4 regions of the Shewanella sp. SW32 genome follow, and region 1 is predicted to be linked to each of the others. Evidence: predicted binding sites of a transcription regulator. Region 1 holds the regulator's gene; each other region holds the start of a gene.
The links. The regulator sigma-54, encoded in region 1, starts transcription at its own class of promoters, with help from an activator protein. The targets are predictions, from matches to a motif close to GTTGGCACGNNNNTNGNNT.

Region 1 (3,175 bases):
CGACGATGATGATTTAACCGCAGATCCTATGCATCTGCGTGCCCGCAAAGGCATAGGTTACTTACCGCAAGAAGCCAGTATCTTTCGTAAGCTAACTGTTCATGACAACATCATGGCCGTACTGCAAACTCGTAAAGAACTTAAAAATGAAGAACGAGAAGAAGAACTAGAACATCTGCTCGAAGAGTTTCATATCACCCACATCCGTGACAGCCAAGGCATGTCATTGTCGGGTGGCGAACGTCGTCGCGTCGAAATTGCGCGGGCTTTAGCCGCTAATCCTAAGTTCATTTTGCTCGATGAACCGTTTGCTGGCGTCGATCCTATTTCGGTTATCGACATCAAGAAGATTATCGAACAACTCAAAAGTCGCGGCCTTGGCGTATTGATCACAGACCATAATGTCCGCGAGACATTAGATGTATGTGAACATGCTTATATTGTGAGTCACGGAAACCTGATTGCCGAAGGAACTCCAGCAGAGATCTTAGACAATCAGCAAGTTAGGGCTGTGTACTTAGGTGAACAATTCAGGCTATAGTTAATCGAGCGAAGCCAATGGAGGCAATTTATACCGCCATTGGGCTTCACTCAAGATAATAATAAGCGACCTTATCCAACAATAATAACGTAGGGATCAGCGGTAACATGAAAGCGTCACTCCAGCTCAAACTGGGTCAACAGTTAACCATGACGCCACAATTACAACAGGCCATACGTCTGTTGCAACTGTCGTCATTAGAACTGCAGCAAGAGATCCAGCAAGCATTAGATTCTAATCCCCTTCTCGAGCTGGAAGAGGATCAATTCGACGCCACTAAAACCCCTGTAAACCAAACGCTATCCGATACGGATTTCAGTGAATCTAGCACTCTGCCACCAGAAAAAGACAGCTCCACCATAGACACGGCAGAGTCGCTAACCAAAGAATCCATGCCTGATGAGCTCCCCATGGACACCACATGGGATGAAGTGTTTACCGCCTCCCCAAACTCAGGCCCCGGCGGCAGTCGTGAAGACGATATGCCCTTCCAAGGCGAGACCAGTGAAGGTTTGTACGAACACTTAGAATGGCAAAAAAACCTCACCCCGTTTTCTGAAACCGATTTAGCCATTGCCACCGCCATTATTGATGCCATTGACGATCAGGGCTATCTCACCCAAAGCACTGAAGAAATTCTCGAAGCCATGGGCAATCCTGAAGTTGAGCTTGACGAAGTCGAAGCCGTACTCAAGCGTATTCAGCATTTTGATCCCATAGGCGTTGCCGCCCGCGATTTAAGTGAATGCCTGCTGATCCAACTGTCGCATTTCGCCGCTGATACTCCCAACCTAGAAAATGCCCGCATGCTGATCAAAGATCATTTAGATCTGATCGCCGCCCGTGATTTTAGGTTATTGATGCGTAAGACTAAATTAAAAGAAGATGAATTAAGGGATGGTATAGCACTTATCCAAACCCTCAATCCTCGCCCAGGTTTGTTGATCACGCCCAATAATGACGAATACGTTATCCCAGATGTGTCTGTGTCGAAGAAAAATGGCCGCTGGGTGGTTGAGCTTAATCCTGACTGCATGCCCAAAATCAATGTAAATCAACATTATGCTTCAATGGCGCGCAGCACTAAAAACCAAGCCGATAGCCAATTTATTCGCGGCCATCTGCAAGAGGCTAAATGGTTTATTAAGAGCCTAGAAAGCCGTAACGACACTTTGCTTAAAGTTGCTAATTGCATAGTGCAATATCAGCAAGGTTTCTTTGAGTATGGTGAAGAAGCCATGAAGCCTATGGTGCTTAACGATATTGCCGAAGCGGTAGAAATGCATGAGTCCACCATCTCACGGGTCACAACTCAAAAATACATGCATACCCCTAAGGGACTTTTTGAACTAAAATACTTCTTCTCTAGCCACGTCGGTACTGACGATGGTGGTGAGTGCTCATCCACAGCAATCAGAGCCTTTATAAAGAAACTGGTGGCAGCGGAAAACCAGAAAAAACCATTAAGCGATAGTAAGATGGCACAACTTCTGGCAGAACAAGGGATCAACGTAGCCCGCAGAACCATTGCGAAGTACCGAGAGGCTATGCTTATTCCACCTTCTAATCAGCGTAAAAGTTTATAACCTACAGTGGATATCGGAGGACGTTTCTATGCAAATAAACCTGAGTGGGCACCATATCGAAATTACCGAATCGTTACGTGCATATGTAGAAGAAAAGTTTTCAAAACTTGAACGCCATTTCGAACAGATCAATAATGTGCACGTTGTGCTCAATGTTGAGAAAATGCAACAGATTGCCGAAGCGAGAATAAACCTCATAGGTGGTGAAGTTTTTGCGACTTCAGAGCATGCTGACATGTATGCCGCTATAGACGCCCTGATTGACAAGCTTGACCGTCAGGTTATTAAACACAAAGAGAAGTTAACAAAACACTAATAATGGAACTTTGTACCATACTGCGGCCGGAGTGCACTACCTGCGCCACTCCGGGCAGCAAGAAAAAGGTACTGGAACTCATCAGCGACTTAGTCGCTGCCCAGTACCCGACCCTCTCATCTCAAGAGATATTCGAAAGCCTAGTGGCGCGCGAAAAGATGGGGAGCACAGGTATAGGTAACGGCATCGCCATTCCACATGGTCGACTAGCCGATATAGATCAGCCCATTGCCATACTCATTAAGTGTGAAGAGCCGATAGCATTTGATGCTATCGATAAGCAACCTGTTGATATTTTATTTGCACTACTGGTGCCTGCAGACCAATGTCAGCAGCACTTAAGTACTTTGTCTTGCATGGCCGAAAAGCTGAGCGACAAGCAAATATTAAAGCAATTACGCAAGACGCATGATGAAACGGAACTCTATCAGGTAATCACTGGATGAAACTGGTCATAGTGTCGGGCCGCTCAGGCTCAGGCAAATCTGTCGCCCTTAGGGTACTCGAAGATCTCGGCTATTATTGTGTCGATAACCTTCCCTTGCCATTGATTGGCAGTTTGCTTGAGCAACTCAAAGGCAGTAACGATCTCGTCGCCATCAGTGTCGACGTGCGTAACATGCCTGAGCAGGATAAGGTCTTAGTGAAACAACTCGCTAGCCTACCTCCAGATACTGAGTTAACGAGCTTCTTCCTTAACTCCAGCGATAAAATTCTGCTCAAGCGTTACAG
Region 2 (3,175 bases), on a different contig from region 1:
GTCTGCGACAAAAGGGATTGCGAGTGCTGACACCGGATCTTCCGGGCAATGGGACGCTATCCCACGAATTAAGTCCGCTTAAGATTGCTGATTATGCTCATGCCGTGTGGCAGCAATTGGATGAGCTGGTACAGGAAGGGGAGACTATTTATCTCCTCGGCTTGTCTATGGGAGGTATGTTGGCGCTGGAAATGGCATGCCAGCGACCTTGGCAGATAAGGCATGCCTTTGTATTAAACAGCAGTGCGGCGAATTTATCGTCTTGGTATCAAAGATTTAATCCGCTGAATGCATTGAAGGCTTTTTTCATGCGGGCTCGGGGTAACGCTTTACATCCAATCGAGTCGACTATAGTGCGTTTAACCAGTTTTCGTCATCGGCGAGATCGAGAGTTAATTGTCAAGTGGAGTGAGTTTCGCCGCGATACCACACCAAGTAGACGCAATGTATGGCGACAACTTTGGGCGGCTTTTCAATACCAATGTCCATTGACAGTGGAAGTGCCGATAACTGTGCTCTGCGGTGACCGTGATGCGCTGGTGAGTATGGCATCGAGTAAGGCGTTAGCACGGCATTTTTACACCGATTTGATTGTACTCGCGTATTGTGGTCACGATGCCGCTATAGATGCACCCGCAAAACTGGCGCATTATCTGTTGGACATTGTGGGGGCGACTAAGCCGCAAGTGCAGTTTTCTGTGGATAGTGAGCCTGCCAATACTCAATATGATTGCAACGATTTATTGGAGGAAGAAATAGCCTTAAACGAAGCGATATTTGCTGTATGGGATGACAAAGCGCTATCCACTCTTGAAACCAAATAATCGAGAGTGAATAGCGCAGTTAACACATTGTCTTATTAAGCTTTAGCCACTACGGTTTGGCCTATCGGTGTGAGGCTGAGTAAAGCTAACTTAAGATGCTGTATCCCAAAGGGAATACCGATAATCGTCACAAAACAAGCTAAGGCGTGGATCAAATGCCCTATGGCTAACCAGATCCCAAACAGTAAGAACCAAATGATATTTCCTACCATGCCTAATGCACCTGTGCCCAAGTCTTCACGTCCAGTTAAGTGGCGACGGTTCATTTGTTCTTGGCCGAAGGGCCAAAAGGTCATTTCGCCGATAACAAAACAGGCGCGGCCGAAGGGAATACCAATGATACTGATAAAACACAGGATACCTGCGAGCCACCAAGCGAGTCCCATTACAAATCCGCCGAGTACAAACCAAGCTATGTTGAATATTAAGCGTAATACAGCCATTGAAAGCTCCTTATGTTTACCCTGTTAGCCTTTATCGTTAGCTTCGATAAATTGAATATATGTCAATGTCTAAGCGATAACTATGCCAACTATTTAAATTATTCATAATCAATGGGTTAATTATATGTATTCGAGATTCATGTGTCATTTTCACTAGTTTTTCGCCAAATTGATAATTTCTTAAGGGCGTAACAGGAAGGGCGGAGTTACACTAGCCTTCCCTTAACTGGTTTAAAAACCAGAGAATTTAATCGTTTGAGTAGCTTGATGTTTGCAAATTCCCCTGTTGATACATTTGCCTTTGCTGGCAGAGACATTTTCCTAAAACGTGATGATTTACTGCATCCGGCGTTTAGTGGCAATAAAGCTCGCAAATTCGGCTATTTTTTAGATCATGAGTTTGCAGGCATCAGCAAGGTGATAGGTCACGGCTCGCCATTAGCTAACTCACTGTATTCATTGTCAGAATTAGCAAAGATGAAAGACTGGCAGTGTGATTTTTATGTAGATCATATTGCCAGTCAAGTGGTTAAACATCCCACGGGCAATTACGCTGCCGCTTTAGCGAATGGCGCTAATATTATCGATTTAAGTGTGTTAATAGCACAAAAGCAGGCGTGCACTCAGTCGCAATCTGAACCTCACGTTTTGTCAAATCTTAATGCTAGGCCTGACCCTACAGCGCAAGTGGGCGATGTGCGACTGAGTTGCCAAGATTATATCGAGGCTCAAGTACTCGTGAATGAGCCGACGGCGCTTTTTATTCCTGAGGGGGGTCGTTGTGCTTACGCTGAATACGGGGTAAATAGATTGGCGCAAGAGATAGTACAGTTTGCGAAGGCGAATGGATTGGTTGATTTAACGGTGTTTTTACCTTCGGGGACGGGAACGACAGCGTTATTTTTAAATCAGTATTTTATCCGTCAGCAAACGGATATTCGCGTCGTGACTTGTGCCGTCGTCGGTAGCGATGATTATTTGCGCTTGCAATTTTCCTTACTTAATTCCAATACCAGTGAGCATCCACAGATTGTGAATGTCGGCAAAAAATATCATTTTGGTAAACTTTATCCGGAATTTTATGCCATGTGGCAGCGGGTCTGCGCCTCAGGCGTGCAGTTTGAATTACTCTACGATCCCTTAGGTTTTATTGTGCTTGAGGAATATTTACAAGGCGGAGGCTTTCGTCCTGTGATGTATATCCACCAAGGTGGCTTACTCGGGAACGAGACCATGTTGCCACGTTATCAGCGTAAATTTGGGCAAAGTGGCTTATTCTGTGCCTCTGATCATTGACTTAGTGACGCTAAGACATAATATGTTTGAAGCTGTGTAATACTAAGTTAAGCTGATGATTTGTAACGATGGGGAATATCAATGACTGAAGCGGAATATCTCGCTAATTATGATCCTAAGGTTTTTAAGGCTCAGCTACTGACAGTGGATGCCGTATTGTTTAGCTATCACGATCAGCAACTTAAAGTACTCTTAGTACAACGCTCAAATCATCCATTTTTAGGTTTATGGGGATTACCTGGTGGGTTTATCGATGAAAATTGCGATCAATCCCTTGAGCAAACCGTGTTACGTAAACTACATGAGAAAACCGCGGTAGTGCCACCTTATATTGAGCAGCTATGCACTGTGGGTAATCGTAGTCGTGATATAAGAGGCTGGTCTGTGACTGTATGTTATACCGCCTTGATGAGTTATCAAGCGTGTCAGATCCAGATTGATTCAGTGAGTGATGTTAAGTGGTGGCCATTAGCAGATGTGTTGCAGATGCCCTTGGCGTTTGATCATCTGCAGTTAATTGAGCAAGCGCGGGAACGTTTAACACAAAAAGCCTTATATTCTTTAGTCCCAGGATTTGCACTGTCTGAACCTTTTACCTTGCCAGAACTGCAG
Region 3 (3,175 bases), on a different contig from region 1:
CGGTTTGCGGATTCAATCATTTGTTGCTCAAACCCTATGCCTACAAGCAACAACACTAACGCCTCATTACAACGCGCGGTATCAATGGCTTGGCAATGCCCTTGAATAATATTATCCAGCGCCTGAGAGATAGGAATAAGCTTACTGCCTAAACCAAAGAGGGCATGACTGAGGGCATTAGTTGTGCCAAGAGGAATGATGCCTAAGACGATATCCGTATCGACGATTTGAGAGGCCACTTCAGTCACAGTACCATCGCCACCACAGGCGATAATGATATCAGCGCCTGCATTACGGGCTTGCTCGGCGAAGACATTTGCGGTTTCGTCTGCTGTTGTGAGTTTTAAAGTCAGGTCAAAATAGGCTTTGAGTTCATCTTGGATTTGCTCGCGGTATTCTTGCCATTTCCCGCCACCAGAAACTGGGTTGGCGATAATCCACGCCACTTTGTGGATGTTAATTTTCCCTTGACTGAGCATGCGATCTAGCGCGCGTAATTGCCATTTGTTTAAGCCAGCGGTTTTGCGGATTTGCTTTATCTGTTGCAGTACTTCGGCGAAGTGCTGTTGTTTATCTTTACAAACCAAATAAGCGGCGAGTACAAGCACTGAGCGGCCACGACCCATAGCACAGTGAATGAGTACCTGTTTATTGGCGCGCACTTGGCGGTGCAGCCAGTTAACGGCTTGATTGAGTTGGGCGCTGGTCGGTACGCTATGGTCGAGGATGGGAATATTTAAATACTCGATATGATCTTCAAATTGCGACCAATCTAAGCCATCAAATTCAGCGGTGACATCCAGAATGGCAGTGATCTTATTGGCTTTAATCGTTTCCAGATCTGCGGAAAAGAGTCTACAGCCGAGATACAGATGTTCATCAATCCTCTGCATGGGCGGTACTGAATCGTATTTTCTGGCCCAGTGATTATAGAGTCGACTGCCTAATAAAAAGGGAATAAAACCCCAACGAATATACCAAGGAATAGTGCCATCTTGGCGTTTTCTAAAAATACTGGCGAGATTAAACCAATAGGCTGAACCGACTAAAAACAGTGACAGACTTGTCCATGCACAAATGAAAGTGAGCAGGGGAGAAGTGTCTGTTACTGCAAAATAGGCTAACAATACTGCACCTGCAGTGTACAAATATTTGATGTGGATCTTCGTTAGCATGCAAGTCCTCCAATGCCATTGTTCTTGGTTAAAATCGTTGCACTTGAATGGATAGATGTCGAGATGAGAGATGCAGAAATGAGCGAGTCTAAACCAAAAGGGTGGCAGTAGACGAGTCTATTGCCACCCTAAAGTGAGGTTTGTTTAGCACTTAGTATCTTTAGCTTTAACACCTTCTTTGACTTCTTCACAGGCATCTTCGATGGCATTACCTGTATCAGTCATTACTTCATCGATTTTTTCGCCCGCGTCTTCGGCTTTGTTATCACTACAGGCCGTTAAACCTAGGGCGAGTAATAATGCGAATGCAGCACTTGTCATCAGGGTAAATGGTTTCATATCTATCTCCTTTTCTAAAAAAATTATAGTCGCGGTGATTTACCCTTAAGGGCATTGATCAGCAGAGAAATCACTAATAACACAATAAATATGAAGAAAATGATTTTCGCTATTCCCGCCGCTGCGCCAGCAATCCCAGCAAATCCTAACAACCCGGCAATCACGGCAACAACTAGAAATACTAATGTCCAACCTAGCATAATAACCTCCTGCCCTTGTATTAATCCTTCTCATGACCGTTTGTGTCACTTGTAAGGTAACGGCTAATGGCTCTTACTTGATTGCGATCTTAATGCCAACTTTAAAAATTTTAAGTAGTTAATTGATTTTAAATATAATTTAAATCATTTTATTTAAAATGGTGTGAGTGAATTAAAAGAGGGGTAGGCAATTTTTACCTAAGCTTCGGTAAGAGTTTCAGCCTAATACGTTGAATCAAAGACTGTGAGCTGATGTCGTCCATAAGTAAAGACAAATAAAAGCCGACACTGTGAGTTTGTGTCGGCTTGAAGATATTATGATCTTATAATACAAGATGATAGGAGCTAAATACGTTTAAAAACGATTTAATGGTTTCCAGCGCTGCAGGCTAACTGGAATGCTCGCGCCTTGGGATAACAGCAAGTTAATCCGGGATTGATACGCCGCGCCCACCATTAAATGTTTGGCTAAATCCACCGCATTACGGGCCTTATAGTCATCTAAATAACTGCCTTTCGCCCAAGCATTAAATGCACCTAGCGCTGGGCCTGCCCAAATTTGGTAATCCATTTCGCGGCCGACTTCACCTGTGTTTGACCAGCGGCTCGAAAGACCTAAATACCAGCGGAAAATCAATGCCATCTTACGTTTTGGGTTATCCAGCGCGCGCTCGATTTGCTTGGGATCGCGCTCGTTAAAGTGGGCGACTGTGCCAGCCCAAATGTCATCGAGTGATGAGCGGAACACTTGCTCTTCGAGCTTTTTACGCTCGTCCGCAGGGATGGCATCAATCGAGTCGTAACGGGTGTAGATTTCATAAAGCTTATTGGCGCGCATCGGGAACAGAGTGCCGCGCTTAACCACTTGTAATTTCACGCCCATTTCGAACATATCGGCGGCAGGCGCCATAGTCACATCGGCCATTTCTGTGGTGGCGAGTAACTTACGGGTGTGTTCGCTGGCGCCCGCTTCGACGCAAGCTTGGTTGATAGAACCTGTGACGATGAATGCCGCGCCCATGTTGAAGGTGGCTAATGCTGCATCGGGTGTACCGACGCCGCCGCCTGCGCCAACACGGATTGGCGTTTTATATTGATATTTAGCTTGGATTTCATCTTTTAGTGCCAAAATTGTCGGCAATAGCGTGACCAATGGACGATTGTCGGTATGGCCGCCAGAGTCGGCTTCGGCTGTTATGTCGTCCGCCATTGGCACAAGTTGCGCCATCGCCATTTGATCTTGGCTGATAAGGCCATCACTTACTAATTGCTGGAGGATTTTGGCAGGCGCCGGCTCCATAAACTTAGTCGCGACTTCGGTGCGGCTGATTTTGGCGATAACTTTGTTGCCAATGACGATGTCGCCATGTGCGTCGCGGCTCAAACCTGCGGCGCGGTAATAGACGATTTGCGGCGTTAAACCTAAAAATGCCGAGGCTTCGACCGTGCGCACTTTATGTT
Region 4 (3,175 bases), on a different contig from region 1:
GACATGAAGCGGTCGTGATCAATACGCTGAATTGCTACATGAATATTAATTCTATTAAACCTAGCATTCACTATGAAGGTACTGAATTAGTTGGGTTTGATGCCATCATTCCGCGTATTCATGCTAGCGTGACTTTTTATGGTTGTGCCGTTGTTCGTCAGTTTGAAATGATGGGCGTATATGCCGCGAATGATTCAATCTCCATTGCGCGTTCGCGGGACAAATTGCGGGCACTGCAACTACTTTCCCGCAAAGGGATTGGCATGCCTGTGACGGGTTTTGCCAATAAGCCAAATGATATCCCTGATCTCATCAATATGGTGGGCGGCGCTCCGTTAGTCATTAAATTACTCGAAGGCACTCAAGGGATTGGCGTCGTACTCGCTGAAACTAAAACGGCTGCTGAGAGCGTGATTGAAGCATTTTTGGGGCTCAAAGCGAATATCTTAGTACAGGAATACATTAAAGAATCCAATGGTAGTGATATTCGTTGTTTTGTTGTCGGTGACAAGGTTGTTGCTTCTATGAAGCGTCAAGGTCCCGAGGGAGATTTCCGCTCAAATCTGCATTTAGGTGGTTGTGGTGAGGTGGTAAAAATCACCTCTGTTGAGCGTAAAATGGCTATTGCCGCTGTGAAGGCGATGGGATTGGTTGTCGCGGGAGTAGATATTTTACGTTCTAACCGTGGTCCACTGATCCTTGAGGTTAATTCGGCGCCAGGTATTGAAGGGATTGAGCAAACAACAGGGATTTCAGTGACTGAGCCCATTGTTGAATATATCGAGAAAATGGTTGCGGCCCGTAAAACAAACCGGTCAATTATTGCCTAATAGGTGATGGTGATAAAACGACGCCACTTTTTAAGGTGGCGTTTTGTTATGCTTAGAATTTATAGATCAAAACTGTAGGAATATCCGAGTACTAGTTTGGCATCATCATCGGTGAGATCGGTATCAGAGACCATAAATGACACTGTGCCTATACTGGTATCTGCGCTGAGAGTCACGTTATAGTCGGCATAATTATCTTCGCCAAACCAAGATTGGACGACATCACCGTTTGAGTAACCATAGTGCACTGATAAATTCAGCTTTTCAGTGAGAGGAACGGATACCGTCGCGGCAAGATAACTGAGATCTTTATTATCTAAAGGATCGGCGGCCAGATCGTCACCGGCATTGATGACTTGGGAGTAAGCCAGTTCGAGCCATTTCCACGTGACAGCAGCATGGAGCTCACCAAAATCAATACTGCCCGGTGCGTCTGGATAGGCGTAGTAGAGATAGCCAAAGTCGTAGCTGATGTCTTCGGTAATACTGCCGCCATAACCCGCATATAGATCAAGCTCGTAGCTAGTATCATCACCAAAATCCACATTCGATGCCCAAGTTCCCGCATAAAATCCAGAATCGTGGCTGTAGTCAAGGCCACCTTGGATTGCGACCGCATCTTTAGTTTGGGTCGCACCGCGCCATAGGTAATTAGAGGTACCGCCAATGTTGCCTGATACGGCTGCAAAGGCGTTGCCTGCCAGTAACATTCCCGTCGATAAGGCCAAAACGCTGTACAGTGATTTCTTCATGCTTATCCCCTCGATTGACTTATTTATCGATTCACCATTGGCACACTCAAAGTCAGCTGTGTTCATTAGTGCATCTTGGTTTTTTCTAAGGAAGGATTTGCTAATCACATGCCACTATTACAATGCCATGTAAAACAAGGTATTAGAATTCACAATGTTAATTAAATGTTTTTATTTGCCAGTTTGTGGGGCAGAGGCGCACTTTTGTTGTGCAAAAAATATTCAGTGCTTCACTGGAATTGGGCAAAAAAAACGCCTCACAATGGAGGCGTTGTATTGAATTTTATAACTTAGTTTACGCTGTCACGTAGGGTTTTACCCGCTTTAAACTTAGGCACTGTCGCTTCAGCAATTTGAATTTCTTTACCCGTTTGTGGGTTACGGCCAGTGCGAGCGGCACGAGTCGCTGTTTCAAAAGAACCGAAGCCTACGATGGAGATTTTGTCACCATTTTTCATTGATTCGGTAATAGCTGCTTCAAAAGACTTCAATGCGCGTGCTGCTTCTACTTTCGTTAGATCGGCATTTTCCGCAATTTTGGCGATTAGTTCAGTTTTGTTCATTTTTATTGTCTCTTCTTTCCGTAGATTTATTTGAAATAAGCGTGCCTAACATGCCATAAGGTTTAGCACTTGGAAAGCCTTTTGCGTCTAGCGTGCAGCAGGATGTTCAGTAAAGCGCAGAATATTTACTCAGTTCGTGACTTAAGTTTTATTCTGGTTTTATTCTTCTAACAGTTGATAGAGTAATTTTTTAACAAGTTTGGGTTCAAAGGGTTTGTCACATAAGGCATTTACACCCGCTTGGGACACATTGCTGAGGTGGGTATCGTTGGCTTCGGAAGACACCATCAAGATGGGAATGTGTGATTGTTGGCTTTCATTGCGGATAAATTGTGTCAAAGCTAGCCCATCTACACTCGGCATATTGTAATCAGTGATCACTAAGTCGAACATATTGTGTTTCATTAACGCTATGGCTTGCGCGCCATCCTCGGCCTCGGTAATTAGCTTCATCCCTAAGTTACCAATCGTACGTTTAATGACGTTTCTTGCCATACGGCTATCATCGACCACTAATACACGCACATCTTGTACATCGAAATTACTCAAGTCGAGTTCATCGTGGCTGAGTAAATCAATCGTGGCATTCAATGCTGTACCTAAATGGTCGGCACTGAAGGGTTTAGGTAGAATCGCTACTACACCCGATTGGCGGAATATTTCAAGTTGCTCACGGCGGCACTCACTCGAGACCAGCATAAATTGGATATCTTTGCAGTCAGCGTTGGCCCTTAAGTAGCCCAAGAGATCGATGGCAGTGCCATCATCGAAATGCATGGCGCTCGCAATAAGGTCAGGTTTATGGCGAGCAATAATATCTTTAGCCGCTTCTATGTTTTCTGCGGTTTGAATGCTGAGAATGCCTTCTTGTTGTAAGCGCTGAATAATAATTCGACGCTGTGTCTCTGAAGGTTCTACCAAAAGAATGGAAAGTTCGCTGGGCGATAAATGGCTCATAGTCTACTTCAAGTTAAAAGTCGTAAGTATTTTACTGGGTCGCTAAGCTACGCTGTTGATAACAGCTTAGCAA

Region 2: L5M28_RS08315 (YccF domain-containing protein) is a predicted target of sigma-54. The motif match lies at 1,339-1,357, and genes of this name have one in related genera.
Region 3: L5M28_RS00465 (DUF1328 family protein) is a predicted target of sigma-54. The motif match lies at 1,796-1,814, and genes of this name have one in related genera.
Region 4: L5M28_RS06545 (TorF family putative porin) is a predicted target of sigma-54. The motif match lies at 1,680-1,698, and genes of this name have one in related genera.

The regions. Positions count from the first base shown of each region.
Region 1 covers NZ_JAKKSJ010000028.1:34,495-37,669, forward strand. Annotated here, with positions in the region: gene lptB (LPS export ABC transporter ATP-binding protein) at 1-541, shown strand, start outside; gene L5M28_RS16700 (RNA polymerase factor sigma-54) at 649-2,127, shown strand; gene hpf (ribosome hibernation promoting factor) at 2,156-2,443, shown strand; gene ptsN (PTS IIA-like nitrogen regulatory protein PtsN) at 2,446-2,889, shown strand; gene rapZ (RNase adapter RapZ) at 2,886-3,175, shown strand, end outside.
Region 2 covers NZ_JAKKSJ010000011.1:47,313-50,487, forward strand. Annotated here, with positions in the region: gene L5M28_RS08310 (alpha/beta fold hydrolase) at 1-824, shown strand, start outside; gene L5M28_RS08315 (YccF domain-containing protein) at 860-1,267, opposite strand; gene L5M28_RS08320 (pyridoxal-phosphate dependent enzyme) at 1,535-2,563, shown strand; gene L5M28_RS08325 (NUDIX hydrolase) at 2,645-3,175, shown strand, end outside.
Region 3 covers NZ_JAKKSJ010000001.1:117,694-120,868, reverse strand. Annotated here, with positions in the region: gene L5M28_RS00475 (diacylglycerol kinase family protein) at 1-1,175, opposite strand, end outside; gene L5M28_RS00470 (hypothetical protein) at 1,320-1,514, opposite strand; gene L5M28_RS00465 (DUF1328 family protein) at 1,538-1,714, opposite strand; gene pfaD (eicosapentaenoate synthase subunit PfaD) at 2,070-3,175, opposite strand, start outside.
Region 4 covers NZ_JAKKSJ010000008.1:111,746-114,920, reverse strand. Annotated here, with positions in the region: gene rimK (30S ribosomal protein S6--L-glutamate ligase) at 1-830, shown strand, start outside; gene L5M28_RS06545 (TorF family putative porin) at 890-1,582, opposite strand; gene L5M28_RS06540 (HU family DNA-binding protein) at 1,873-2,145, opposite strand; gene L5M28_RS06535 (response regulator) at 2,305-3,102, opposite strand.